One region of the Halomonas sp. ND22Bw genome, then DNA from elsewhere that is predicted to be linked to it. Evidence: predicted binding sites of a transcription regulator. Region 1 holds the regulator's gene; each other region holds the start of a gene.
What was found. Region 1 encodes sigma-54, which starts transcription at its own class of promoters, with help from an activator protein. Its sites were predicted from a motif close to TGGCACNNNNNTTGCTNT; they were not measured.
Positions count from the first base shown of each region.

Region 2: a site for sigma-54 is predicted at 3,777-3,794, ahead of CVH10_RS09010 (sugar phosphorylase). Genes of this name have one in related genera too.
Region 3: a site for sigma-54 is predicted at 3,430-3,447, ahead of CVH10_RS15285 (ammonium transporter). Genes of this name have one in related genera too.
Region 4: a site for sigma-54 is predicted at 4,527-4,544, ahead of glnL (nitrogen regulation protein NR(II)). Genes of this name have one in related genera too.

Region 1 is NZ_PXWD01000008.1:17,330-24,547, forward strand. Features, by position in the region: gene CVH10_RS11290 (hypothetical protein) at 1-428, opposite strand, end outside; gene CVH10_RS11295 (HPr family phosphocarrier protein) at 478-747, opposite strand; gene rapZ (RNase adapter RapZ) at 752-1,651, opposite strand; gene CVH10_RS11305 (PTS sugar transporter subunit IIA) at 1,684-2,169, opposite strand; gene raiA (ribosome-associated translation inhibitor RaiA) at 2,173-2,484, opposite strand; gene CVH10_RS11315 (RNA polymerase factor sigma-54) at 2,597-3,997, opposite strand; gene lptB (LPS export ABC transporter ATP-binding protein) at 4,154-4,879, opposite strand; gene lptA (lipopolysaccharide transport periplasmic protein LptA) at 4,876-5,403, opposite strand; gene lptC (LPS export ABC transporter periplasmic protein LptC) at 5,400-5,984, opposite strand; gene CVH10_RS11335 (HAD family hydrolase) at 5,989-6,546, opposite strand; gene CVH10_RS11340 (KpsF/GutQ family sugar-phosphate isomerase) at 6,561-7,218, opposite strand, start outside.
Region 2 is NZ_PXWD01000005.1:177,519-184,736, reverse strand. Features, by position in the region: gene CVH10_RS09020 (mannosyl-3-phosphoglycerate phosphatase) at 1-684, shown strand, start outside; gene CVH10_RS09015 (glycosyl transferase) at 681-1,898, shown strand; gene CVH10_RS09010 (sugar phosphorylase) at 1,969-3,744, opposite strand; gene CVH10_RS09005 (heavy metal translocating P-type ATPase) at 3,906-6,164, shown strand; gene thiC (phosphomethylpyrimidine synthase ThiC) at 6,237-7,218, opposite strand, start outside.
Region 3 is NZ_PXWD01000015.1:43,451-50,668, forward strand. Features, by position in the region: gene CVH10_RS15275 (chloride channel protein) at 1-1,542, opposite strand, end outside; gene CVH10_RS15280 (GFA family protein) at 1,639-2,067, shown strand; gene CVH10_RS15285 (ammonium transporter) at 2,175-3,383, opposite strand; gene CVH10_RS15290 (PLP-dependent aminotransferase family protein) at 3,789-5,186, opposite strand; gene CVH10_RS15295 (LysE family translocator) at 5,287-5,886, shown strand; gene CVH10_RS15300 (PhzF family phenazine biosynthesis protein) at 5,933-6,778, shown strand; gene CVH10_RS15305 (RNA polymerase sigma factor) at 6,861-7,218, shown strand, end outside.
Region 4 is NZ_PXWD01000014.1:59,116-66,333, reverse strand. Features, by position in the region: gene typA (translational GTPase TypA) at 1-571, opposite strand, end outside; gene glnA (glutamate--ammonia ligase) at 1,077-2,483, shown strand; gene CVH10_RS15010 (ZIP family metal transporter) at 2,703-3,416, opposite strand; gene CVH10_RS15005 (DUF4124 domain-containing protein) at 3,583-4,164, shown strand; gene glnL (nitrogen regulation protein NR(II)) at 4,602-5,648, shown strand; gene ntrC (nitrogen regulation protein NR(I)) at 5,641-7,047, shown strand.

The sequences.
Region 1 (7,218 bases):
CGCGGATAGCGCCGCCAGCGCGGTGCCTTGTAGGCATCGAGGTCGATGGCGAACAGGCGACCGTCGCGAACCAGGAAGTTGTCGGTGTGCAGGCCGCGGCAGTGAATGCCGTCGCGGTCGAAGGCGACCAGCGCGTCCAGATACTGTTCCTGCAGGTCGGGGGAGTCGAGGATCAGCTGCTTGAGCGGCACGCCATGGATGTTCTCCGTGACCAGCCGATAGGGGCGCGCCTCGACGATGGTCGGCGTGGCGATGCCGAGGGTTTCGAGCCGGGAAGCAATGAGGGCGAAGTTGCGCCCGGGGTAGGGCCGGATGCGCGCCAGGTAGCGCAGCCGGTCGACGGCCTTTGGCTGGAAGGTCTTGATGAAGTGGTCGCGCTCGGGATCGAAGTGGACTCTGGAGTACTTGCCGGTCTGGATCAGCTGCATGGTCCTGCTCGGTAGAGGGGAGTGATGGCGCCGTCGAGACGGCCTCTGGTCAGGCTTCTTCGTCGAAGCGGGCCGCGAAGAGGGCTTCCAGCGCATCCAGCACCGCCTCGCCGTCGTCGCCGTCGGCCTCGAGGGTCAGTTCGGTGCCGCAGGGCGCGGCCAGCATCAGCAGCGCCATGATGTTGGTGGCATCGGCCTGCTGGTCGCCATGGCAGACGGTGACGCGGGAGGCGTAGGGTTGGCAGCACTGCACCAGGCGGGTGGCGGCCCGGGCGTGCAGGCCGCGCTTGTTGGTCAGGGTGAGCTTGCGGCTGGGCACGTGACTAGCGGTCCTTGGCGTCGTTCGGGTCGGGAAGCGTGAGTTGCAGGCCGAGCTCGCGATGGCGCAGGCGCACGCCGGCGTGGGTCTCGGCAAGACGTCGGGACAGTCGCTCGGCCAGGTAGGTGGAGCGGTGCTGGCCGCCGGTGCAGCCGATCGCCACGGTCAGGTAGCTGCGCTGGCTGGCGCGGTAGCGGGGCAGCCAGCGTTCGATCCAGGTCAGGATGTCGTCGGCCATCTCGTCGACCACCGGGTAGCCCTCGAGAAAGGCGATCACGCTGTCGTCGCGGCCGGTGGCATCACGCAGCCGCGGGTCCCAGTAGGGGTTGGGCAGGCAGCGGGCGTCGAACACGATATCGGCGTCCAGGGGCACGCCGCGCTTGAAGCCGAACGACTCGAGGGTCAGCGTCAGCCCTTCGCGGCGGTGCCCGGCGACCTGGTCGGTGATGCGACCGCGCAGGTCGTGCACCGATAGCCGCGAGGTATCGATCAGCAGATCGGCGAGGTCGCGGATCTCCGACAGGGCGTCTTCCTCGCGATCGATCGCCTCGGCCAGGGTCATTTCGGTATCGCGGGTCAGGGGGTGTCGGCGCCGGGTCGCGGAGTAGCGCTCCAGCAGGATGCGTGCATCGGTGGTCAGGTAGATCACCTGGCACTGGATGTCGCGGGCACGCACGTCCTCGAGCAGCGTCGGGAAGCGTTCCAGGGCATGGGGCAGGTTGCGGGCGTCGATGCTGACCGCGACGGCGCTGCGCAGGGACTGGCCGCTGCGCAGCTCGTCGACCAGCGGTCCGAGGAGCATCGCCGGGAGGTTGTCGATGGCGTAGTAGCCGAGGTCCTCGAGGGCCTGCAGGGCGATCGACTTGCCGGAGCCGGAGCGTCCGCTGATGATGACGAGCTGCATGACGGATCGGGTCTCCTGGTCGGGGGCGGCCCTCAGCCGCGTCCGCTGGCGGCCGGTGCCTGTCGTCGGATGGCGTCGAGGAGGCTGTCGTGCAGCTCGCGCTGGCTGCCGGCCCGACGCAGGGCGCTGCGGGTCGCGGCGTCGTTCATCACGCCGGCGACCTGGCCGAGCAGGGCGAGATGCGCGTCGTCGGCTTCCTCGGGGACCAGCAGCACGAACACCAGGTCGACGGGTTCACCGTCGATGGCGTCGAAGTCGACCGGTTCGTCGAGCTTGAGAAAGCCGGCGATGGGGGCCTTGCAGTGAGGGTTGCGGGAATGGGGGATGGCGACCCCGTGCCCGATGCCGGTGCTGCCCAGCCGCTCCCGTCCGATCAGCCGGCTGAAGACCTCCTGGCTGTCGAGGCTGGGAATGTTCTGGGCGATGAAGGTGCTGAAGAACTCCAGCACCCGTTTCTTGCTCCCCCCGGGCACACCGAAGAGGGTGCGCTCGGGGGGCAGGATGGCTTCGAGTGACATGACTCAGCGGACGCTTGCGGCGCCCTGGGCGCGGGCCTGAGTCTTTTCCTTGTGCTTGACGAGCTGGCGGTCCAGCTTGTCGGCAAGGGCGTCGATGGCGGCGTACATGTCGGCGTCCATCGCTTCGGCGTGCAGATCGGCACCGGCGGCGTGCAGCGTGCAGGCGGCCTGCTGGCGTTCCTTCTCGACGGAGAGCGTCACCTGAACGGTGGTGATGTTGTCGTAATGGCGTTCCAGGCGGGAGAGTTTCTCCTGCACGTAGTCACGCAGGGGCTCGGTCAATTCCACGTGATGGCCGGTGAGGTTGACTTGCATGACACGCTCCTTGCTCCTTGGGTGGTGACTCGATTGTAACCCTTTTTGGTGCCTTGCAAACCCCCCGTGCCAGACGCGTTTTCATACTCTGGAACCCCCCGCCGGGAGGGCCTCAGCCGAGGCGCTTGCGCTGGCTGGAGGAGGGGATGTGCATCGCTTCGCGATACTTGGCGACGGTGCGTCGGGCCACCTCGATGCCCTCCTCGGCGAGCAGGGTGACCAGCTTGCTGTCGGACAGCGGCTTGCGCGGCGGTTCGCCCTCGATCAGCTTGCGGATGCGGGCGCGGATCGCGGTGCTGGAGTGGGCATCCTCGCCGTCGCCGACCTGGCTCGAGAAGAAGTACTTGAGCTCGAAGACGCCGCGGGGGGTGTGGATGAACTTCTGGGTCGTGACCCGGGAGATGGTCGACTCGTGCATCTCCACCGTCTGGGCGATGTCGGCCAGGATCAGCGGCTTCATGGCCTCCTCGCCGTGCTCGAGGAACTCGATCTGGCGGGTCATCACCTCGTGGCCGACGCGCAGCAGGGTGTCGTTGCGGCTGGCCAGGCTCTTGATCAGCCAGCGCGCCTCCTGCAGGTGGTCCTTGAGGAACTGGTTGTCGTCGCTCTTGTCGGCGCGCTTGATCAGCGCCGCGTAGTCGGGCTGGATGCGCAGCCGCGGCATCGCCTCAGGGTTGAGCTCGACGCGCCAGCCCTGGGGCGTGTGGCGGGCGATCAGGTCGGGAATCACGTAGTCGCTGTCGCCGCTGGCGAATTCGCTGCCCGGGCGCGGGTCGAGGCCGCGGATCAGGCCGATGACCGCGTCGAGGGTTTCGTCGTCGAGCCCCAGGCGCCGCTTGAGCAGCCGCCGATCGTTGCCGGCCAGCGCCTCGAGGAACTGGCGTACCAGGCGGCGCGCCTGGGGCAGCAGCGGGGTGTCGTCGGGCAGGGTGGCCAGCTGCAGCAGCAGGCACTCGCGCAGATCGCGGGCGAACACGCCGGTGGGCTCGAACTGCTGCAGGCGCAGCAGCACCGCTTCGACCTCGCGGGTGGCGAGCCCGTCGAGGCCCTGGGCGCGCAGGCCGTCGCGCAGCTCGTCGAGCGGTTGATCCAGATAGCCGTCCGGCGTCACGGCATCGATCAGGCTCTCGGCGATACGGGTCTCGCGTTCGTCGAGCTTGCTCATGGCCAGCTGCCAGACGAGGTGGCTCTGCAGGCTCTGGCCGGCGGCCTGGCGCTCGAAGTCGGGAGCCTCGCCGCTGCCGCCGGCGTCCTGGAAGGTGTCCGACCAGTCGCTGTCGACGCTGAGTTCTTCCGGAATCTCGTCGGACCAGTCGTCGTCCGGCGTCTCGCCGACGGCCTGCTCGCCGAAGTCGTCCTCCAGCTCCAGCATGGGATTGGCTTCCAGGGCCTGCTGGATCTCCTGGCGCAGATCGAGGGTCGAGAGCTGCAGCAGGCCGATGGCCTGCTGCAGCTGGGGCGTCATGGTCAGCTGGGTGCCGACACGCAGTTGGAGGGATGCCTTCATGGCCATGGCAAGCGTTCCGGTCCTGCGGCAAAGAGGCCTTCCACCCTAGTGTGGGTGTGCCCGCCGTGCAAGCCTTTGCTCAGCAATTAGCATGCCAATGGCAATTGCCATGCCTGTCTGTGCATGGCGACAATATATCAGTGACTTGCGAAGCTAATAGGCTCAGAGTCGGAAGTCCTGGCCCAGGTAGACGTCGCGTACCCGCTGGTTGGCGAGGATGGCCTCGGCGTCGCCTTCGGCGATGATCTGGCCGTCGCCGACGATGTAGGCGCCGTCGCAGATGTCCAGCGTCTCGCGCACGTTGTGGTCGGTGATCAGCACGCCGATCTCGCGGGCCTTGAGCTGGCGGATGATACCCTTGATGTCGCCCACCGAGATCGGGTCGACGCCGGCGAAGGGCTCGTCGAGCAGAATGAAATCGGGTTCGGTGGCCAGCGCCCGGGCGATCTCGACCCGCCGGCGCTCGCCGCCGGACAGGCTCATGCCTAGGTTGTCGCGGATGTGGGTGATGTGGAACTCCTCCAGCAGCGCCTCCAGGCGCGCCTTGCGGCCGGCACGGTCGAGGTCACGGCGGGTCTCGAGAATGGCCATGATGTTGTCGGCCACCGACAGCTTGCGGAAGATCGAGGCTTCCTGGGGCAGGTAGCCGATGCCGGCCTGGGCGCGTTGGTGCATGGCGGCGCCGGAGAGGTCGCGGTCGTCGATGGCGACGCGGCCGGCGTCGGCCCGGACCAGGCCGACGATCATGTAGAAGGAGGTGGTCTTGCCGGCGCCGTTGGGGCCCAGCAGGCCGACGATGCGGCCCTGCTGGATCTCCAGGCTGATGTCGTGAACGACGCGACGGCGCTTGTAGCTCTTGGCGAGGTTCTGGGCACTCAGGGTCTTCATGGGCCGTCCTGCTGTTCCGGCTCCAGGGTCATGCGCACGCGCTGGCGCTCGCCGATGCCCTCGGCGTCGGAGCGGGCCTGCACCACCCGGCGGTCGAGGAAGTATTCGAGGTAGCCGCCGTCGAAGGTGTCGCCGCCCTGGTGCAGCTCGGCCTGGTCGACGAGCTCGATGCGCCGCTCGGCCACGTGGTAGACCACGGTGCGGCCCCAGGCGCGGACCAGGGGCTGATCGGGGGCGGGCTTCTGCTCCAGGTAGGCGCGCTGGCCGGTGGCGGTGGCGGTGGTCAGCTGGCCGGCCTCGTTGCGCTGGATTTCCACGCGGTCGCCGGTCAGCTGCATGCTGCCCTGCTGGATCTGCACGTCGCCCTGATAGACGGCGGTGCCGGCGCGGTCGTCGAGGTCCAGGCGGTCGGCCTCGACCTGGATGGGCGCGCTGGCGTCGCCTTCCAGCGCCAGGGCGGCGGGGGCGGCCAGCGCGGTGGCGAGCAGCGCTGCGCTGAGCAGTGAAGCGAGGGATCGCGTCATGACTCGGGGTCCTCCTGGGTGTCCGGCGGGTGGTGGCCGCGCACATTGTCGGTCAGTCGGGCGCGGTTGTCATCGAGCCAGGCGTCGAAGCGCTCGCCGCGCATCCACTGCGGCGGCTGGCTCAGTCGTGCCGGCGTGTCGCTCCAGGCGTGACCGGCGATGCTGTCGTAGTACAGGCGTTCGGTCTCGAGCCGCCAGCGTTCCTCGGGGGCGGTCAGCACCGCCTGCCCCTCGAGGGTGAGCAGGCGCTGGCCGTCTTCCAGGCGTCCGCGCTCGGCGTCGGCCAGCCATCGCCGGCCTTCGCTGTCGCGAAGCCGGGCGTGGGGCGTGGTCAGCCGGGTGACGTCGTCGACGGGCGTGTGCTCCAGGCGCGGCGTGGTGAGGCGCTGGTGAGGCGCACCCTGAGCGTCGAATCGCGTCAGGTGCGCGTCCTCCAGGTAGTAATCGGGCTCTCCCGTCTCGCCCTGGGGCGCGGGGCCCGGCGGTGCCTCGGGGCGCTGGTCGAGCAGCGCCAGGCCGCCGCCCAGGGCGAGCAGCAGCAGGAACAGCCAGGTGCGAAAGCCGGGACGAGGGAGGCGCATGGCGTCAGTCCTGGCCGTTCAGATAGGTGTCGAGCACGGCGTCCAGGCTGTCCTGGGCCTGGAGCAGGGTGTCGCAGATCTCGCGTACCGCGCCATGACCGCCCTCGCGTTCGGTGACCCAGTCGGCGTGCCGACGGATGTAGCTCGGCGCGCCGGGGACGCTGATGCCGACGCCGGCCCGATGGATCGGGGCCAGGTCGGGCAGGTCGTCACCGCAGTAGGCGACCTCGGAGAGATCCAGCGCCAGGTCCTGGCACAGTCGGCGCAGCGTCGGCAGCTTCTTCTCGATGCCCTGATGCAGATGCCGGATGCCGAGCGCGCTGGCGCGGCGAGTGACCATCGGCGAGTCGCGGCCGGTGATCAGCGCCACCTGGATGCCGGCGCGCTGCACCAGCTTGATGCCGTGACCGTCGAGGGTATGAAAGGCCTTGAGGCTGTCGCCGTCGGCATCGAAGTAGAGGCGGCCGTCGGTCAGCACGCCGTCCACGTCCAGGGCCAGCAGGCGCACCTGTCGCAGGCGCTGGACCAGGTCCGGGTTCAGCAGGGGGGCGTCGAAGGGCATGGAATCTCCTTGGGTCAGATGACGCCGCTGGCCAGCAGGTCATGCATGTGTAGCGCGCCCACCGGGCGGCCGTCATCGTCGACCACGGCCAGGGCGGTGATGCGGTTGTCCTCCATCAGCCGCACGGCCTCGGCGGCCAGGGTGTCGGGCGAGGTTCGTTTGCCGGGGGTCGTCATCACCTGATCCACGGTCAGCGACGACAGGTCGCTGAACTGATCCAGGGTGCGGCGCAGGTCGCCGTCGGTGTAGACCCCGGCCAGCCTGCCCTCGGGGTCGATGACGCAGGTGAAGCCCAGGCCCTGGCGGGTGATCTCCAGCAGCGCATCGCGCAGCGGGCTGCCCAGCGAGACCTGCGGCAGGCGGGCGCCCTGATGCATCAGGTCCGAGACCTTGAGCAGCAGCCGCTTGCCGAGGCTGCCGCCGGGATGCGAGAGGGCGAAATCCTCGGCGGTGAAGCCGCGGCTCTCGAGCAGCGCCACGGCCAGGGCATCGCCCAGTGCCAGGGCGGCGGTGGTCGAGGAGGTGGGCGCCAGGTCCAGCGGGCAGGCCTCGCGCTCGACGCCGGCGTCCAGGTGGGCCTCGGCGTGGCGGGCCAGGGTCGAGCCGGGGCGTCCGGTCATGCTGATCAGCGGGGTGCCGAGGCGCTTGAGCAGCGGCAGCAGGGCGGTGACC
Region 2 (7,218 bases), on a different contig from region 1:
AACGGCGCGGTGGTGGGGCTGCCTGCCGCCTGGTGCCATGCCCGCCTGGAGCGATCGCCGGGCCCCGACGGGCTGGTGATCAGGACGCTGGGCGTCGATATCGGCTTCATTCGCCAGCGTCTCGCCGTGTGGCGGGAGCGCCTGGACGTTCGCTTCACGCCGATGAGCGAGATCCCGCTGGACGATCTGGTCGCCTTCACCGGCCTCGATGAGGCGCAGGCGCGCCTGGCACGGATGCGCGAGGGCAGCGAGCCGCTGATCTGGCACGACGACGATGATCGCCTCGAGGCCTTCCGCGCAGGACTCGCCGGCGACGGCCTGCGCCTGGTTCGGGGTGGGCGCTTCTGGCACGCCACCGGGGAATCGGACAAGGGGCAGGCGGTGAACTGGCTCACCGAGCGCTACGAAGCTCTGCGCGGCGTGCGCCCCTTGACCCTGGCGCTGGGCGACGGGCCCAACGACATCGCCATGCTCGAGGCGGTGGACCAGGCGGTGGTGATTCGCGGCCGCCACGGGTTGCAGGTATCGCCGCATCAGCCCGCGCTCTACCGCAGCCGGGAAAGCGGCCCGAGCGGCTGGGTCGAGGGGGTGGAGCACTGGTGGGGGCAAGGCGAACGTCGGATCGCACCGATGCCGATGGCCTCCGGCAACGATGACAACGATGCGGAGAACGTCAGCCCATGAGCGATTTCCATCAGAACGGCATCATCACCGACTTTCACAACCTCACCCGGCGACCGGTCGAAGCCCTCGAGGACGATCTGGTGCGCTTCGCGGCACAGCGCCCGATGAGCCTGATCCTGCCGTCGCTGTATTCCGAGCTGGAGGGGCCGGCGCTGGCGAATATCGTCGACGAGCTGGCCAGGGTGCCCTATCTGGCCGAGATCGTGATCGGCCTCGACCGGGCCGATCGCGACCAGTTCGACCGGGCCCGCGCGTTCTTCTCGCGGCTGCCCCAGCGTCATCGCATCCTGTGGAACGACGGCCCGGGCCTGCGCGCACTGGACGCCGAGCTGGAAGTGCAGGGCCTCGCGCCCCAGCAGCCGGGAAAGGGGCGCAACGTCTGGTACTGCGCCGGCTACGTACAGGCTTCCGGGCGCAGCGAGGCGGTGGCGCTGCACGACTGCGACATCCTCACCTACGACCGCGGCATGCTGGCGCGGCTGTTCTATCCGGTCGCGCATCCCTACTTCAACTACGAGTTCTGCAAGGGCTACTACCCTCGCATCGCCGACGGGCGGCTCAACGGTCGGGTCTCGCGGCTGATGGTCACGCCGCTGCTGCGCGCACTCAAGCAGATGTTCGGGCCGCTGCCGTACCTCGAGTACCTGGACTGTTTCCGCTATCCGCTGTCCGGCGAGTTCGCCATGCGCACCGAGGTGCTCGATGGCATCCGCATTCCCGCCGACTGGGGCCTGGAGATCGGCGTGCTTTCCGAGGTCCATCGACACTACACCACCCGGCGGCTGTGTCAGGTGGATCTCGCCGACAGCTACGATCACAAGCATCAGCCGGTCTCCGAGGAGGACGCCTCCGGCGGGCTCAACCGCATGAGTCTGGACATCGCCAAGGCGCTCTATCGCAAGCTGGCGACCCAGGGGGTGACCTTCAGCGCCGAGGGCTTCCGCACCCTCAAGGCCACCTACTATCGCATGGCGCTGGACCTGATCGAGGCCTACGATCACGACGCGCGGATGAACGGCCTGAGCCTGGACCGCCACAGCGAGGAGCGGGCGGTGGAGCTGTTCGCCACCAACCTGCTCGAGGCCGGCGGCGTGTTCCTCGACAATCCCGGCGAGCGCCCCTTCATCCCCAGCTGGAACCGGGTGCGGGCGGCCATTCCCGACCTGCTGCCGCGCATGGCCGAGGTGGTGGAAGCCGATAACGCCCCGGGCTGAGCCCGGGGAAGCTGGACGCTTGAAGAAAAGCCTTGATCCCGTGATGGCGGGGCCAATGCTGGCTTCCAGCTTACGGCTGGCTCACCAGCCACAGGGCGCCGTAGGGCGGGAGGGTGTCGTCGTCCTGCCAGGTCCCGCCGCCGATCCGGTCGTGCCAGTCGCCTTCGTTCAGGGGCTCCAGCGCCAGTGGCTGGGGGCGGTCGGTGACGTTGTGGATCGCCAGCAGGCGGCGCCCATCGTCGAGCGGGCCGCGCTCGACGACCAGCAGCGCCGACGGCGTCTCGATCACCCGTTGTGGCACATCCGGGTGGAAGCAGGGCTCGTCACAGCGGACCTCGAGCAGCCGCGTCAGCGCCGTGAAGGCCTGGTGGGTCGAGGTGTGCGGGCTGTCGAGCAGCCGCTCCAGGGCACCACGGTCCCAGCGGTGGCGATTGATCGAGCGCAGCCGGCCGCTGCGTTCCATGCCTTCGATGTCGTTGAGGGTGCCGGTCAGCGCGTGCAGATACAGTGCCGGGATGCCCTTGAGGCCGAGCATCAGCTGCTGGCTGCACAGGAAGCGGGGCATCTGCCAGGGGTCCGCGCCGCGTCTCGTGCCCTTCATGGCGTCGAACCAGGTGATGTTGATCTCGTAGGGCGAGTCCTCGCCATCGTCCTTGGTGCGCATGCTGACGAAGCCGCCGAAGCGGTGCATCAGCTCGAGCAGCGCCTCGACCTCGTGGTGGGGCAGCCAGCCCTCCAGCGGGCGCACGCCGATGCCGTCGTGGCTGGCGGTGAAGTTGAGGAAGCTGCAGCCCGGGGGCAGTGCGGGCAGGCTGCGCAGCCAGGCCGCCAGGGTGCCGGCCTCGCCACTGGTGAAGGTGTGCAGCAGCAGCGGCGGCAGCGGAAACTGATAGACCAGATGCGCCTCGTCCGGCGGCGTGCCGTCCTTTTCGAGCCTCTCAAGACCGAAGTAGCTGATGTTCTCGCGGTGCGGCACGTTGGTCTCGGTGAGGATCAGCGTGCCCGGCGCCACGTGATCGGCGATGGCGCGCAGCAGCCGCACGACCTCGTGGGTCTCCGGCAGGTGGATGCAGGAGGTGCCGACCTCCTTCCACAGGTAGGCGATGGCATCCAGTCGGATCACTCGCGCGCCCTGGCAGAGGTAGAACAGCAGGATACCGACGAACTCCAGCAGCACGTCGGGGTTGGCGAAGTTCAGGTCGATCTGATCCTCGGAGAAGGTCGCCCACAGGTGACGGGGCCCGCGGCGGGTCGGCACCTTGACCAGCAGCGGCGAGCTGCGCGGTCGTACCACCGCCGAGAGGTCGGTCTCGGGATCCATCTCGATGAAGTAGTCGCGGCCGGGCTGGTTGCCGCCGAGATAGTCGGCGAACCACAGCGATTCCCGTGAGACGTGGTTGAGCACCAGGTCGACCCCCAGATCGAAGCGACGGGAAAGGCGGCGGACCTGGGGCCAGTCGCCGAGTTTGGGATCGACCTCGCGGTAGTGGATGACCGAGAAGCCATCGTCGCTGCTCCAGGGGAAGAAGGGTAGCAGGTGCACGCCGCTGAAGGTCTCTCCGAGGCGGCCGGCGACGAAGTCGTCGAGGACGTCGAGCGGTGGCTGCTCGCCGTCGACCAGGCTGTCGCCATAGGCGATCAGCCACTGGTCGCGTTCACTCCACAGCGGCCGGGCGGGCGGTGCCTCACCATCCGGGGGCGTCATGGGGGCCTGATGCGCCAGCAGGGTGAACAGCCGGCGCAGCACCTCGTCGGCGCGGGGGCCGTAGAGCATCGTCAGGTGGCGATGGGCGCGCTCATGGAAGGCCTCGGCGCCAAGTGGCGTCGAAAGGGAAGGTGCCGGCATGGCGATCGCCTCTCGTTGGGGGTTTCCTTAAGCATGCAGGCCGCGTGCCAGCTGTCCATGCTGACGGTGTCGTGCCCGGCATCATCACCGCTTGAGTCTATAGCGGCTAGAGGCTATAGGCTGATGCCATGTTCCGATGTCGGGCTCCCGAGGAGGTCAGGATGGCGCAAGACGCCGCAAAGGATGCACACCAGCGACACCAGTGGCGCGTGGACGGCATGGACTGTCCGAGCTGTGCCGGCAAGATCCGCGGCGCGCTGGAGCGTCTGGATGGCGTGGGTGACGTGCAGGTCTCGGTCATGCAGGGCTCGCTGGCCCTCGATCTGGATACCGGCCGCACGGCGCCCGAGGACGTGGAGTCGCTGGTCGAACGGCTGGGCTATGGCGTTCGGCGACAGTCGGCGCAGGACGATGCCGAGGCGCCTTCGGGCGCCGGCTGCTGTGCCGGTCGCGATCATGCCGATCATTTCCGTCGGGGTGATGACGCCTCGCCCCGGCGCTGGCATGCCACCGCCAAGGGGCGCCAGGTGCTGGCCACCGGGGCGGCGCTCGGCGTGGCCACGCTGCTGCGCTTCACCGTCGGAACGGAGGTGGCCCACTGGGCTTTCCTGGCGGCCTGCCTGATCGGACTGGCGCCGGTCGCTCGCCGTGCGGTGAGTGCGGCGCGGCTCGGCATGCCGTTCACCATCGAGATGCTGATGACCCTCGCCGCCGGTGGCGCGCTGATCATCGGCGCCGCCGAGGAGGCGGCCATGGTGGTGCTGCTGTTCGCGATCGGCGAGATCCTCGAGAGCGTGGCCACCGACCGGGCCCGCTCGGGCATCCGTGCGCTGTCCGACCTGGTGCCCAGGGAAGCGAGGCGCGAGGCCGCCGACGGCGAGATCCACACCGTGGAGGCGTCTCGGCTGGCGGTCGGACAGGTGGTGGTGGTGCGGCCGGGTGACCGGATCCCCGCCGATGCCACCATTCTCGAAGGCCGCTCGTCGATCGACGAGTCGCCGGTGACCGGCGAGTCGGTGCCGCGGGCTCGAGGCGAGGGTGACGAGGTCTTCGCCGGCTCGATCAATCACGATGCGGTGCTGCGGCTGCGGGTGTCCCGGCCGCAGCAGGACAACACCATCGCGCGCATCATCCGGCTGGTGGAAGAGGCTCAGGAGGCGCGGGCGCCCACCGAGCGCTTCATCGACCGCTTCAGCCGTGTCTATATGCCGGCGGTGGTCGGCCTGGCGGTGCTGGTGGCCGTGGTGCCGCCGCTGGCGTTGGGCGGCGACTGGGGCGAGTGGACCTATCGCGCCCTGGCGCTGCTGCTGATCGGATGCCCCTGCGCGCTGGTGATCTCGGTGCCGGCGTCGATCGCCTCGTCGCTGTCCAGCGGCGCCCGGCACGGGCTGTTGCTCAAGGGCGGCGCGGTGATGGAAGCCGCGGCCCGCACCGAGGCGGTGGCCTTCGACAAGACCGGCACCCTGACCGAGGGACGGCCGCGAGTGACCGACGTGGTGCCGGCAGGCGTCGACGTCGCCGCGCAAGACGTGCTCGCCCTGGCGGCGAGCCTCGAGCGAGACGCCAGCCATCCGCTGGCGCGGGCGGTGCTCGAGCACGCGGCCTCGCTCGGCGTCGGGCCCTCGATCGTCACCGAGGCGCGGGCGGTGCCCGGCCAGGGCGTCGAGGCGCTGATCGAGGGCCGTCGGGCCTTCGTCGGCGCGCCGCGCCACGCGGCCGAACGCGGCACGCTGGCCGAGGGCATGGCTGAGCGACTCGAGGCCCTCGAGGCCGAGGGCAAGACGGTGATCGTGGCGGTCGAGGACGGCGTGGCGCTGGGGGCCATCGCTCTGCGCGACGAGCCGCGGCCCGATGCCGAGGCCGGCGTGCAGGCGCTGTCGGCGCTGGGCGTGCGCTCGGTGATGCTGACCGGCGACAACGATCGCACCGCCGCGGCCATCGCCGGGCGCCTCGGGATCGAGCGTCGCGCCGGGCTTATGCCGGAGGGCAAGGTCGAGGCGATCCGTGAGCTCGCCGGCCATGAGCGGACGATGATGATCGGTGACGGCATCAACGACGCTCCGGCGCTGGCCAGCGCCCAGGTGGGCGTGGCCATGGGCTCGGGCACCGACGTGGCGCTGGAGACCGCCGACGGCGCGCTGCTGCGCAACCGGGTGGGCGACGCGGCGGCACTGATCCGGCTGGCGCGGGCGACCATGGCCAACATCCGCCAGAACATCGCCATCGCCCTGGGGCTGAAGGGGCTGTTCCTGGTCACCACCGTGCTCGGCATCACCGGGCTGTGGCTGGCGATCCTGGCCGACACCGGCGCCACCGTGCTGGTCACGCTCAACGCCCTGCGGCTGCTGCGCTTCGCGCCGGGCGATCGTGACTCGACGCAAGACGACGTGGCGGTTGCCGCCTCGCCCGCGGCAAGCTGAACCAGACTGGCGGCCTACAAGAACGCCGCGCCGGCTGATTGCCGGCGCGGCGTTCTGCATCCAGGCGCGAGGTCAGACCTCCTTGTACAGCTCGGCGCCCTCTTGGCGGAACTTCTCGGCCTGCTCCTCCATGCCCTTCATCACAGCGTCCTGGTCGCCGTCGAGGCCCTTGTCCTTGGCGTAGTCGCGGACCTCCTGGCTGATCTTCATCGAGCAGAACTTGGGCCCGCACATGGAGCAGAAGTGCGCCACCTTGGCCGAGTCCTTGGGCAGGGTCTCGTCGTGGTATTCCCGGGCGGTGTCCGGGTCGAGGCCCAGGTTGAACTGGTCCTCCCAGCGGAACTCGAAGCGCGCCTTCGACAGGGCATTGTCACGGCGCTGGGCGGCCGGGTGACCCTTCGCGAGATCAGCAGCATGCGCGGCGATCTTGTAGGTGATGATGCCGGTCTTGACGTCGTCCTTGTTGGGCAGGCCCAGGTGCTCCTTGGGCGTCACGTAGCAGAGCATGGCGCAGCCGTACCAGCCGATCATCGCCGCCCCGATGCCGGAGGTGATGTGGTCGTAGCCCGGCGCGATATCGGTGGTCAGCGGCCCGAGGGTGTAGAAGGGCGCCTCGTCGCACTCGCGGAGCTGCTTGTCCATGTTCTCCTTGATCAGGTGCATGGGCACGTGGCCGGGGCCCTCGATCATCACCTGGACGTCGTGCTCCCAGGCGATGCGGGTCAGCTCGCCGAGTGTCTCGAGCTCGGCGAACTGGGCCTCGTCGTTGGCGTCGGCCACCGAACCCGGGCGCAGGCCGTCGCCCAGCGAGAAGGCGACGTCGTAGCGCTTGCAGATCTCGCAGATCTCCTCGAAGTGCTCGTAGAGAAAGCTTTCGCGGTGGTGGTAGAGGCACCACTTGGCCATGATCGAGCCGCCGCGGGAGACGATGCCGGTGGTGCGTCTGGCGGTGAGCGGCACGTAGCGCAGCAGCACGCCGGCGTGGATGGTGAAGTAGTCGACGCCTTGCTCGGCCTGCTCGATCAGGGTGTCGCGGAACACCTCCCAGGTCAGG
Region 3 (7,218 bases), on a different contig from region 1:
CAGGTCGGCCAGGGTCAGGCTGCCGCGGTAGCGGCCGTCGGCGTCGACCCGATAGGCCTCGCCGTGGCCCGCCTGGCCCAGCGCGTGGATGGCCTCGGAAACCGTGGTCTCTGGGCGCAGCGTCACGCCCTCCTGGCTGAGCAGGTCGCCCAGTCGGGCGTCCTCCAGCACCGCCCGGCCGCGGCCCGAGGACAGGTCCAGCCCCCGGACCACCAGCTGGATGTCGAACAGCGAGCGGCCGAACAGCTGGGCGGCGATGGGGCTGGCCAGGGTCACGCTGGCCAGCGCCGCGGTGGTCAGCGCGTAGCTGCCGGTGAGCTCGAAGACGATCAGCAGGCTGGTCAGCGGCGCGCCGATCACCGGGGCGGTGACCGCCACCATGCCGCAGATGGCGTAGAAGACGAAGGTGTCCTGGGCGGCTCCGGCCAGGCCCACCAGCGTGCCGCACAGCGCCCCGAACAGGGTGCCGATCACCAGCGCCGGGCTGAACACCCCGCCGCTGAAGCCCATCCCCAGGCACAGCGCCGTGGCGGCCAGCTTGAGCCCCATCACCACCGCGAGCTCCACGCTGCCGAAGGCGCCGGCGATGGTGGCGAAGCGCAGCGTCTCCTGGCCCATGCCGAGAATGTCGGGCACCCACAGCGCGGTCACGCCGAGCCCGGCGCCGGCCAGCGCCGGGCGCAGCGGGGCGGCCAGCGGCAGGCGCCGGGCCAGCCGGCCGACGCCGAGGATGGCGTGCATGTAAGCCCCGGCCACCAGCGCACCGAGTCCGCCGATGACGAGAAACACGCCGAACTCCCAGGGGCGGGGGATGGCGAGCTGTTCGACGTGGAAGAGCGCACCGCGGTCGAGCACCTCGGCGGCGATCACATGGCCGACCAGCGCGGCGGCCGCTACCGGGGCGAAGGCGCGCAGGGCGTAGTGGCGCAGTACCACCTCGTGGGCGAAGACGATGCCGGCCAGCGGGGCGTTGAAGGCGGTGGCAATGGCCGCGGCCACGCCGCAGGCGATGGTGATGTTGTCCTCGGAGCGGCCCAGCCGCAGCAGGCGGGCGCCCGCCGAGCCGAGGCTGGCACCCATGTGCACCAGCGGCCCGTACTGGCCCACGGAGGCACCGGCGCCCAGCGACACCAGCCCGGACAGCGCGGACAGCGCCCCGGCGCGTGGCGGCAGGCGACCGCGGCGGGTCTGCACGGCGGCGATGGCGTCAGCGGGCGTATGGGGACGGCCCTCGGGAATGGCGCGATGCAGCTGGCCGACGATCAGCCCGCCCAGCGTCGGCACCAGCACCGTGGCCACGGCCAGCCACTCGGGGTGGGCGAACATCATGCGCCCGCGCGGTGACACCAGCAGCAGGTCATTGAGCCACACCACGGCGCCGACGAAGCCCACGGCGGCCAGCGCCGCCAGGCCGCCGGTCACGCCGCCCAGCGCCACCAGCCCCAGGAAACGCAGCACGCCCCGCGCGCCGCGGCCCTCGACTTTCCCTGTATCCGGTCGGGTCATGTTCAAGGTGTAGGCGCTGGGGCGTGGATGGTCCACTCGCGGGCGCGTTCTGTAAGGGTGTTGTGATGAGGACGAGACCGGCGGCGCACTACACTGAAAGTGTCAGGTCAGGCGTTCTGGGAGGGGCATGCAATGAGCGAATATCACACGGGCGGCTGCTTCTGCGGCGTCGTCCAGGTCGAGGTCGAGGGCAAGCCGGAGGCCATGGGCTATTGCCACTGCGAGTCCTGCCGGCACTGGTCGGCGGGCCCGGTCAACGCCTTCACGCTATGGAAGCCGGAGGCGGTGCGCATCACCCGGGGGGAAGACGCCCTGGAGAGCTTCGAGAAGACTCCCGCCAGCCGACGCCGCTGGTGCCGCCACTGCGGCGGGCACGTGCTGACCGAGCATCCCGGCATAGGGCTGGTCGACGTCTATACGGCGCTGCTGCCCGATCTGGACTTCACGCCTCAGCTGCACGTGCACTACCAGGAATCGGTGCTGCGCATTCCCGACGGGTTGCCGAAGATGAAGGACGTGCCGGCGGAGCTCGGCGGCTCCGGCGAGACGCTCGAGGAATAGGAGCGGCAGGCGTCGGGCCGGGAAGAGAGCGGCGCAGAACGGCTTCCACAAAAGAACGCGGGGCCCGATGGGCCCCGCGGCTTGTGCGGACAGGCGTCGGGTCCGGCTCAGTCCATCGAGGTGGCGCCGATGCGGTGAATGCTGAGGTCGGCACCGTCGAATTCCTCTTCCTCGCTCAGGCGCAGGCCGGCCACCTTGGCGATCGCGCCATAGACCACCAGGGCGCCGATCACGGCGACGGCCACGCCGGCCAGTGAGCCGATGAGCTGGGCCATCAGGCTGACGCCGCCCAGGCCGCCCAGCCACGATTGTCCGAAGATACCGGCGGCGATGCCGCCCCACACGCCGCACACCCCGTGCAGCGGCCACACGCCAAGTACGTCGTCGAGCCGCTCGACGCGGTTCTGCGCCCACTCGAAGAGCACCACGAACAGTGCGCCGGAGACGCCGCCGGTGATCAGTGCACCGATCGGGTGCATCAGGTCGGAGCCGGCGCATACCGCTACCAGGCCGGCCAGCGGGCCGTTGTGAATGAAGCCCGGGTCCTTACTGCCCAGCACCATGGCCACCAGGATGCCACCGACCATGGCCATCAGGCTGTTGACCGCCACCAGGCCGCTGATGCCGTCCAGCGTCTGGGCCGACATCACGTTGAAGCCGAACCAGCCGATGGTCAGGATCCAGGCGCCCAGCGACAGGAAGGGAATATTGGAGGGGGCGAAGGCCACCACCTTGCCGCCGCGGTAGCGGCCGCGACGGGCGCCCAGCAGCAGCAGCGCCACCAGCGCCACCCAGCCGCCGAAGGCATGCACCACGACGGAGCCCGCGAAGTCATGGAAGCCGGCGCCGAAGGTCGCGGCCAGCCAGGCCTGCAGCCCGAAGTTGCCGTTCCAGACGATGCCCTCGAAGAAGGGGTAGACCACGCCGACGATCACCGCGGCGGCGAACAGCATCGGGTAGAAGCGGGCGCGCTCGGCGATGCCGCCGGAGACGATGGCCGGGATCGCCGCGGCGAAGGTCATCAGGAAGAAGAACTTGACCAGATCGTAGCCGTGACCGGCGGTCAGCGCCTCGGCACCCTGGAAGAAGTGGGTGCCGTAGGCGATCTGGTAGCCCACGAAGAAGTAGACCAGGGCCGACACGCCGAAGTCGGTCATGATCTTGACCAGGGCGTTGACCTGGTTCTTGTGACGCACCGTGCCGACCTCGAGAAAGGCGAAGCCGGCGTGCATGGCCAGCACCATGATGGCGCCTATCAGCAGGAATAACGTGTTGGCGCTCTGGGTCAGCGACTCGACAGCACTGGTGATATCCACGGGATGATCTCTCTTGATGCATGAAGGGAACGGAATGCGCTGGAGAGATGCAAGACGTGTTCCAGAATGGCGCGTTTTTCGTGCTCACAGGAAATTCAAGGCACCGATGGGCGGCATCCTGTGGCCTATCACGAGGCCGATGCACCCAATGAGTGCTCGTTGCCGCGGCCGCTCACCCGGATGGTGCGTTCCGGCCAACGGCCGCGTTCGGCCAGGTTTGGTGCGAAAAGTCGGCGAGCGATGCCCAGGGCTAGGCCCGCTCCCGGCGGGCCAACGCACTTCCCACCTCCCTGTGGGTCGCAAGGCAAAAATCGGTGAAAAGACGGAGTTTACGCGGTGTAAATGGGGGCTTTGAGCCGATTTTTAACGCCGTATGGGCGAGCGCAGATCGTTTTCGTAAAGCACCTAGAGCGTCTGCCAGGGCGAGGTGGGTGGCTCGCTCAACAGCTCGTCGACGATGGTCAGCGCGTGTTCGAGCGTCTCACGGGTCTCGGCCGGCCCCAGGCACAGGCGGATGGCCTGAGGCGCCGGCTCGCTGCCCATGCAGAACGGCTCGGGGGTGGACACCTTGACCCCGCGGCGGGCGAGCAGCGCCTGCACCTCGCTGCTGCGGCGTCCCGCCGGCAGCGGCAGCCAGATCAGCGACGAGCCCTCGCGGCTCTGTGGCCCGTAGTCGGCCAGGCGTTCAAGGGCCAGCGTGCGGCGCGCGGCAAGTTCCTCGACCTGCCAGCGCAGCAGCTCGCGACTGTCAGGATCCTCCATCCAGCGGCAGGCCGCCTCCACCATCAGCGGCGGTACCATCCAGTTCTGGGAGCGCAGCGCCGAGCACAGCCGCTCCTGCAGCCGTTCGGGCACCGTGAGGCTGCCGATGCGCAGGCCGCCGGCCATCACCTTGGAGGTGCTGAAGACGTGCAGCGTGCGCTCCGGCGCCAGGGCGATCAGCGGCGTGCCGCGCTGCTCTTCGGGGAGGTACTGCACGGCGTCCTCGATGATCCAGATGTCGTGCTCCCGGGCCAGGGCGACCAGGCGTTCGCGTCGGGCCTCGCCGAGCCGCGCGCCGGTCGGGTTGTTGAGATCCGGCGTGGTGTAGATCAGGCGCGGCGGCTGGCGAGCGCACAGCCGGGCCAGGGCGTCCATGTCCATGCCGTCGGCGTCCATCGGCACCGCCATCGGGCGCAGGTGAGCCTGCTGGGCGGCACACACGAAGCCCGGGTAGGTGAGGGCGTCGGCGGCCACCAGGTCGCCGGGCTGGGCGATGTGATGCACCAGCAGGTGGATGCCGTGCTGGCCGCCTTGGGTGATCAGCAGCCGCTCCGGGTCGTCGGGCAGACCGAGACGGCCCTGCCAGGCGGCGATGCGCGCCCGCTGGGCCTGGCTGCCGGCCTCGGGCTGATATTCGGTGGCGGCCAGCATGGTCTCGGCCGAGGCGGTGATGCCTTCCAGTGCGCGCTTGAGCCCCTGGGCGCGCAGCGGGTGCGGAGGCGGCAGACTCATGCTGATGTCGATCACGCCGTCGCCCGCCGGCTGGCCGGCGCGGAAGAAGGGCAGGTGGTCCTCCTCGGCGGCGCGGCGCACGTAGGTGCCGCTGCCGACCCGGGATTCCACCCAGCCCTGGCGTTGGGCCTCGGCATAGGCGCGGGTGATGGTGCCGACGGTGACACCGAGACGATCGGCCAGCTGGCGCTGGGGCGGAAGCTTCTCGCCCGGAGCGAGCTCGCCGGCACCGATCGCCGCGGCCATGGCCTCGGCGATGCGGCGGTAGCGCGGGCCGCCCTGGGGCAGTTCGGGGATCCATATTGTCATGGTGACAATAAAACCTTTGACGGCGTAATTGTGCCCATTATGCTCAAAAAAGCCGGCAGAAAGGAATCAATTAACTCAAAAATGTAGGGGTACAATTTCGATGGACACTCTGGTCGCCCTGGGGCCCGCCGCCCTGTTCATGATTTCCATGACGATCACGCCGGGGCCCAACAACATGATGCTGACCGCCTCCGGGGCCAACTACGGCTACCGGCGCACCCTGCCGCACCTGCTGGGCATCATGGGCGGCTGCTTCGTGCTGTTCACGGCGGTGGCGCTGGGCCTGGGACTGGTCTTCGAGCGCTTCCCGATGGTGCAGACGGCGCTGCGCGTGGTCGGCAGCCTCTACCTGCTGTACCTGGCCTGGGGCATTGCCACCGCGCCGCCGCCCAGCTTTGGTGATACCGAGGGCCGCCCGCTGAGCTTCTGGCAGGCGGCCGCCTTCCAGTTCGCCAATCCCAAGGCCTGGGTGATGGGCCTGACGTTGATGGCGAGTTTCCTGCCCGAGGGCGGCAATACCGTGATCAACGCGCTGCTGCTGGCCGGAGTCTCCGAGCTGATCGCCTTCCCCTGCATCTCGCTGTGGGCCGGCTTCGGCATGGCCATCGGCCGCTGGCTCAAGGGACCGCGCGCCTGGCGGGCGTTCAACGGCACCATGGGCGCGCTGACCGCCGGCTGCGTGGTGTTCATTCTCGGCTGAAGGCAGGGCCTCGAGGTCCGTCATGGACACTCATTCGGAGGGCGACATGAACGCCAAACTGGTAGACGTATTCAGCGCTGAACGGCTCAGCGGCAACGGGCTGACGATCTTTCCACAGGCTGAGGGCCTGTCGACGGCTGAGATGCAGGCCCTGACCAGGGAGATGCGTCAGTTCGAGTCGATCTTCGTCTGGCGCGAGGGGGATGCCTTCGTGGCGAGGATATTCACTCTGGAGGAGGAGCTCGATTTCGCCGGACACCCGCTGCTGGGCTTGGCCTATTATCTGCACCACGCCTTCGGCGAGGGCGATCTGCACGAGTGGCGGGTGAGGTTGGGCCGGCGCACGGTCGAGCTAACCAGCGCCTGGCGAGACGGCCGCTTCACGGCGACCATGGCCCAGGGGCGGCCCGAGTTTTTGAAGACGCTGACGAACGACGAAGCCGGGGCGATCCTGGCGGCGCTGGGCTTGGAGTTTGATGGGCGACGTCGCTATCCGGCCGAGGTGGTTTCCACCGGCCTGCCCTACCTGATTCTGCCGGTGAGTGGGGGTTTGGAGCGAGTTGTCTTCCGGGTCGCAGACCTGTCGCCGCTGCTGGAGGCCCACGGGGCCAAGTTCGTCTACGTGCTCGACGTGGAGCACTTCGAGGGGCGCACCTGGGACAACGCCGGGAGGATCGAGGACGTGGCCACCGGCAGTGCCGCCGGTCCCGCGGCGGCCTATCTGCACAAGCACGGGCTCGTGCACGGCTCGACCCTGTCGATCGCCCAGGGACGCTTCACGGGACGGCCGAGCCGCATCGCCGTGCAGCTGGTCATCGAAGGCATGCAGCTGGCGGACGTGCGTGTCAGCGGTGAGGTGGTGGAAGTGGCCGATATCACCTTCGCCGATTGACGGCCTCTCGGCCTGGCGGCGGCTATGCTGGTGGCTGACGTCGAACGCGTCACTTCTCCGCGGCGCCCGGAGCCGACCAGCCATGCCGGACCATGTCTCCATCGCCTCACTCTATCGCCAGCACGCCCCGCGCGTGCTGGCGACGCTGATTCGCCACCTCGGCGATTTCGATGCCGCCGAGGAGGCGCTGCACGACGCCTTCACCGCGGCGGTGTCCCGCTGGCCGGAGGAGGGCATGCCCGACGCGCCGGTGGCCTGGCTGATTCGGGTCGGTCAACGGCGCGGCATCGACCAGATCCGGCGCCGGCAGACGGCTCGCCAGCATGCTCACCTGCTGGTGCCCGACGAGGGTGAGGCCGAGGCCGAGGGGAACCGCAATATCCAGGACGATCTGCTGCGGCTGCTGTTCATCTGCTGCCACCCCATCCTGTCCATGCCGG
Region 4 (7,218 bases), on a different contig from region 1:
TCGGGCGCATGTCATCGCTCAGCTCTTCCGGCTCGGTGCCGGCGATGCCGTTGAGCGCGGAGCAGTAGATGATCGGGAAATCGAGCTGCTCGTCGGAGGCGCCGAGGTTGTCGAACAGGTCGAAGATCTGGTCGATGACCCAGTCCGGGCGCGCGCCCGGGCGGTCGATCTTGTTGACCACGACGATCGGCTTGAGGCCCTGGTCGAAGGCCTTCTGGGTCACGAAGCGGGTCTGCGGCATCGGGCCGTCGACGGCGTCGACCATCAGCAGCACGGAGTCGACCATGGACATCACGCGCTCGACCTCGCCGCCGAAGTCGGCGTGTCCAGGGGTGTCCACGATGTTGATGTGGTAGTCGCGGCCCTTGCCGTCATCCCAGCGGATCGCCGTGTTCTTGGCCAGGATGGTGATGCCGCGTTCCTTCTCCTGGTCGTTGGAGTCCATGATGCGCTCCTGGCCTTCGGCCTTGCGGTCCAGGGTGCCGGACTGCTGGAGGAGCTTGTCGACCAGGGTGGTCTTGCCGTGGTCGACGTGAGCGATGATGGCGATGTTGCGAAGATTCTCGATCACGACGGGATCCTGCTGGGAAATTGGGGTGGCATTATAGGGTCAGGACCTCGACGCTACCAGCCTTGTAGCCTCCGGAATCCGGATCGTCGAGGTGTTTTTCGCCATGGGGCGCGTCGCACGGCGTCCGAACGGCGGAAGCGTCGGTTTGGTGCGCGAGAAATGAGAGCTGCACACGTTTGGTGCAGAGAGGCCTGCCAGGCCCCATTTTGGGGCGTTCGGCACGGTCTGGAAGGCGCCATGAACGGGCATGGTACGGGGTGGTCGGCTCTGCACTCTCATGGAGCAAATTTTTTCTTCTTTTCCTTCAGTTGTTTATAGATCGGTGTCGGCGCGTGTCGCCATTTTGGCACGTTGTATGCTTTGTTTCGGACAATGCCATGGTCGTGCATGGCGGCGTGGGCATCGCGCCGACGCCATGCTACAACGTCGACTGGACACACCCACGACCGACGACAGACAGTTTCAGCGGAATACCATAACCAGCCACTGTACCCTGGAGGACCTCATGTCCGAGAAGACTCTCGCCCTGATCGAAGAGCATGACGTGAAGTGGATCGACCTGCGCTTCACCGACACCAAAGGCAAGGAACAGCACGTCACCATTCCGGCCCGTGACGTCGACGAAGAGTTCTTCGAGAACGGTCAGATGTTCGATGGCTCCTCCATCTCCGGCTGGAAGGGCATCAACGAGTCCGACATGATTCTGCGCCCGGAAGACGGCACCGGCTTCCTCGACCCCTTCACCGAAGACGCCACCCTGATCCTGCGCTGCGACATCATCGAGCCGGCCACCATGCAGGGCTACGAGCGTGACCCGCGCTCCATCGCCAAGCGCGCCGAGGCTTACCTGCAGTCCACCGGTCTGGGCGACACCGCCTTCTTCGGCCCGGAGCCCGAGTTCTTCATCTTCGACGAGGTGCACTGGAAGGCTGACATCGAAGGCGCCATGTACAAGATCACCTCCGAGGAAGGCGCCTGGGCCACCGACCGTCAGGTCGAAGGCGGCAACCTGGCGCACCGTCCGCGCGTCAAGGGCGGCTACTTCCCGGTTCCGCCGGTCGACAGCTTCCACGACATCCGTGGCGCCATGTGCAACACCCTCGAGGCCATCGGCCAGTCCGTCGAGGTGCACCACCACGAGGTCGCCAACGCCGGCCAGAACGAGATCGGCGTCAAGTTCAACACCCTGGTGAAGAAGGCCGACGAGCTTCAGGAAATGAAGTACGTGGTGCACAACGTCGCCCACGCCTACGGCAAGACCGCTACCTTCATGCCCAAGCCGCTGGTCGGTGACAACGGTTCCGGCATGCACGTCCACCAGTCCTTCTGGAAGGACGGCCAGAACCAGTTCGCCGGCGACGAGTACGCGGGCCTGTCCGAAATGGCGCTGTACTACATCGGCGGCATCATCAAGCACGCGCGTGCCCTGAACGCCTTCACCAACGCGTCCACCAACTCCTACAAGCGTCTGGTGCCGGGCTTCGAAGCGCCGGTCATGCTGGCCTACAGCGCCCGCAACCGCTCCGCTTCCATCCGTATCCCGTACACCGCCAGCCCGAAGGGCAAGCGTGTCGAGGCGCGTTTCCCCGACCCGACCGCCAACCCCTACCTGTGCTTCGCGGCGATGCTGATGGCCGGCATCGATGGCATCAAGAACAAGATCCATCCCGGCGACGCCATGGACAAGAACCTCTATGACCTGCCGCCGGAAGAAGGCAAGTCCATCCCGACCGTCGCCGAAAGCCTGGACCAGGCCCTCGAGGCGCTGGCCGAGGACCGTGCCTTCCTGACCGAAGGTGGCGTGTTCACCGACGAGATGATCGATGCCTACATCGAGCTCAAGGAAGAGGACGTCGAGCGCCTGCGCATGACCACGCATCCGGTCGAGTTCGACATGTACTACAGCTGCTGATGCCGCGCGGCGCCTGGCGCCGCGCTCCAGCACGCGAAAGGCACGCCCGAGGGCGTGCCTTTTTTGTGTTGGTGAAGAGTGGAGCGTGAGGAGCAAGGAGAGATGTCGGCCCCTCGCGAGTCGTGGCCTATGGCACCTTCACCTCACTCCTCACTCCTCACTCCTCACTCCTCACTCCTCACGCCTTGCGCCTTACATCCCCCCCTTACCTATGGCCCATCAGTGGATCAGCATGTGACCGACGATGCCCATGGCGAAGCCGAGCACCGCGCCCAGCGGCGGCCCCCAGTGGCGTTCGAGGCGGGCCTGGGGGGCCAGGTCCTGAAACACCGAGTAGAGGATGCCGCCGGCGGCGAACAGCATGATCGCGGCCACCGTGGTGGGGTAGTCGCCCAGCCACCAGAGCCCGCCCAGCCCCGCCAGCGGGCCCAGCCAGGCCATGGCGAAGAACAGCGTCAGCAGGCGCCGGGCCGAGTAGTGGGTGGTCTCGCGCAGCTCGCGATAGGCGTTGAAGCCTTCCGGCAGGTTCTGCAGCGTCATCAGCAGGGCCAGCAGCACGCCGCTGCCGCCGCCATAGGTGAAGGCCGCGCCCAGCGCCAGGGCTTCGGGCAGGAAGTCGGAGAGCATGGCCGTCAGCTGGCTGGCGGAGGTGCCGTTGCGGTCGAGCAGGATGTCGATGCCCATGAAGGCCAGGCCGCCGGCGAGGAACCAGAGCATGGCCGGCCCCGGGGCCAGCGCCTCTAGGCTGTTGGGCACCAGCACCAGGGCCACCGCCGAGAGCAGGGCGCCGCCGCCGAAGGCGATGATGCCGTGGCGCAGCTCGTTCTCCAGCCAGTTCGGCCCGAGGCGTTCCACCTGGGCGATCCAGCCCCCCAACGGCATCGCCATGCCGGCCACCAGGGTCAGCAAGACCACCTTCTCCCATGCCTCCATGCCCGTCGCTCCTTGGCTGTTGGTGTCGCCGCCTCATCCTACTCTTCTTCACCCGGAGCGCGAACGTGGATTCCGTTCCGGGTCGACGGTGGGCTAGGCTTGGTGCAGGACGATGGCAGGCGCACGGCGCGCCGCACAGGACCGTCACGGAGCTCGGGAGAGACGCATGCACAAGGTTGTCATGACACTGGCGCTGGGCCTGGCGATGAGCCTGCCGGCCGTCGCGCAGACCATCTATCGCACCACCGATGCCCAGGGCAACGTCGTCTTCACCGACGACCCCGGGCGCGGCGGCGAGGCGGTGGACCTCGATCCGCTCACCGTGGTGCCGTCGCGGCCGGTGCAGCCGCTGTCGAACGCCTCGTCCGGTCGGCCCGAGAGCACCACGCGCTACGGCGAGCCTGGCCAGCCCTTCATGCCCTACGACGTCTTCGCGATCGCCTCCCCCGAGCAGCAGACGACCCTGCCCACCGGGGCCGCGGGCAACGTTCAGGTGCAGCTCGCCATCCGGCCCGACCTGCGCGACGACCACCGCGTGCGGCTGCTGGTGGACGGTCAGGTCAGTCAGTCCGCCATGCACACCGACACCTTCCTGCTCTCCAATCTCAACCGCGGTGAGCACCGGGTGCAGGCCGAGCTGCTCGACGCCTCCGGCGCGGTGCGCCACCGCACCTCGCCGCTGACGCTCTACGTCCAGCGGGCCAGCGTCAATCTGCCGAGCAATCCCAACAATCCCGCCAACCATTAGCTGCCCCCTCGCCGGCCACATCGACCGCTGTGTCCGGACGGCTCCCCGAGGCCCTGTGTCCCGCCGCCGGCGCGTGACGACGGGCGCTTCGATGCCTTCGATCACGCCGACCGGGTAAGCGAGGGCAGCGCCTTCCGCCATGCCGAGGCGCTGCGCGGCGATCGTCCGCCCGGAAGCGATCGCCGTCGGCACGACCATGAGGCATGGCGAGCGCATCACGCCCCGCGAGCGCACTTCAGGAAGCCGCTCGAGCCGGAGTGAGCGCTGCCTCGCAGTGCGTGCACCAGCGTGGTGCACTACCATGGTGCATGATCCCCATGTCGGATCAGCCGGGAGGCGACGCCATGCCGTCTTCCCCAAAGTGGCGCGCTTCTTGCAGCACATGAGGGAGGCGCCGCATCGTTTCGCCGCCGGAATGCACCAACGGGAATGCCTTCATGTATCAACGCCTGATGGAACACCTCACCACCGCCGTGCTGCTGCTGGATGGCCGGCTGCAGCTGCGCTGGATGAATCCGGCGGCGGAGGCGTTGCTGGCATTGAGCCGCTCGAGGGTCACCGGCCTGCCGCTGCCGGGGCTGGTGAACTCGGATGACGATATCGGCGAGCTGCTGGCCAAGGCGCGCGACGAGTTCCATCCCTACACCCAGCGCGAGGCGCGCCTGACCCTGCCCACCGGCGACGCGCTGACGGTGGACTACACCGTCACGCCGCTGTCGGCGGACGAGCTGCTGATGGAGCTGGAGCCCCGCGACAGGCTGCTGCGCATCTCCCGCGAGGAGGCGCTGCAGACCCGCCAGGAGACCATCAAGGTGCTGGCGCGGGGGCTCGCCCATGAGGTCAAGAATCCGCTGGGCGGCATCCGCGGCGCCGCCCAGCTGCTGGAGCGCGACCTGGGCGGCTCCCAGCTCACCGAGTTCACCCGCATCATCGTCGAGGAGGTCGATCGGTTGCGCGACCTGGTGGATGCCATGCTCGGCCCCCATCGGCTCAATCGTCCCGAGCCGCTCAACATCCACAAGGTACTGGAGCGGGTCCGGGCCCTGGTGTCGGTGGAACACCCCGAAGTGACCTTCACTCGCGACTACGATCCCAGCCTGCCGGATCTGATGGGCGACGAATCCCAGCTGATCCAGGCCATCCTCAACGTGGCACGCAACGCCGTGCAGGCGATGACCGAGGCCGGCATCGAGGGGCCGACCCTGGTGCTCAAGACCCGCGCGCGTCGCCAGTTCACCCTCGGCGCCGAGCGCCATCGCCTGGTCTGCCAGGTGAGCCTGATCGACAACGGCCCCGGCATCCCCGAGGAGCTCAAGGAAACGCTGTTCTACCCCATGGTGTCCGGCCGCGCCGAGGGCAGCGGCCTGGGGCTGTCGATCGCCCAGTCGGTCCTGCACCGCCACCAGGGGCTGATCGAGTGCGACTCCCGGCCGGGCCAGACCGAATTCCGACTGCTGATACCGCTGGAGACATCCCATGACTGAAGCTGCACGCGTCATGATCGTCGATGACGATCGCGCCATTCGCTGGGTGCTGGAGCGCGCTCTGGCCCAGCCCGACCTCGAGGTCGAGAGCGTCGAGCGTGCCGACCGGATCCTCGAGCGGCTGCTCGAGGATCCGCCCGACGTGCTGGTCACCGACATCCGCATGCCGGGCCTGGACGGTCTGGACCTGATGGCCAGAGTGCGCGAGGCGCATCCGGAGCTGCCGGTGATCGTGATGACCGCCCATTCCGACCTCGACAGCGCGGTGGCCTCCTATCAGGGCGGTGCCTTCGAGTACCTGCCCAAGCCGTTCGACGTCGACGAGGCCCTGGCGCTGGTGCGCCGCGCCGTGGCCCATGCCCGCGAGCGCCAGCGCCCGGTGCACGCCCCCGAGGGGTTGGACGCCGAGATCATCGGCGAGGCGCCGGCCATGCAGGAGGTGTTCCGCGCCATCGGTCGGCTGTCGCAGTCGCACATCACGGTGCTGATCAACGGCGAGTCCGGCACCGGCAAGGAGCGCGTCGCCCAGGCGCTGCATCAACACAGCCCGCGGGCCGGCAAGCCGTTCATCGCCTTGAACATGGCGGCGATCCCCCGCGACCTGATCGAGTCCGAACTGTTCGGCCACGAGAAGGGGGCCTTCACCGGCGCCACCGCCCAGCGCCAGGGGCGCTTCGAGCAGGCCGACGGCGGCACCCTGTTTCTCGACGAGATCGGCGACATGCCCGCCGAGACTCAGACCCGCCTGCTGCGGGTGCTGGCCGACGGCGAGTTCTATCGCGTGGGTGGCCACACCTCAGTGAAGGTCGACGTGCGCATCATCGCCGCCACCCACCAGAACCTGGAGGGGCTGGTCGAAGACGGCCGCTTCCGTGAAGACCTGTTCCACCGCCTCAACGTCATCCGCATCCACCTGCCCAAGCTCGCCGACCGCCGCGAGGACATTCCGCGCCTGGCCCGCCACTTCCTGGCCGAGGCCGCCAAGGAGCTCGCCACCGACGTCAAGGTGCTGACGTCGGAGGCCGAGACCCACCTGACACGGCTGGCCTGGCCGGGCAACGTGCGCCAGCTGGAGAACACCTGCCGCTGGCTGACGGTGATGGCTTCCGGCCGCGAGGTGCTGGTCGAGGATCTGCCGCCGGAGCTGCGCGAGGCCGACGAGGGCGGCGCCGCCGGCGACTGGCGTCTGGCCTTCCGCGACTGGGCCGATCGCGCGCTCGCCGCCGGCCACACCCACCTGCTGGAGGAGGCGGTGCCGGACTTCGAGAAGATCCTGATCGAGACCGCGCTCAAGCACACCGGTGGACGCAAGGGCGAGGCCGCCGAGCTGCTGGGCTGGGGGCGCAATACGCTGACCCGCAAGCTCAAGACGCTGTTGCCGGAGATGGCGGAGGACTGAGCCGCCAAGACCTTGGGCTGGGACGCGATACGCGCTCTCTCAAGGGCCGGCAAGCTCAAGACGCTGTTGCCGGAGATGGCGGAGGACTGAGCCGCCAAGACCTTGGGCTGGGACGCGATACGCGCTCTCTCAAGGGCCGGCAAGCTCAAGACGCTGTTGCCGGAGATGGCG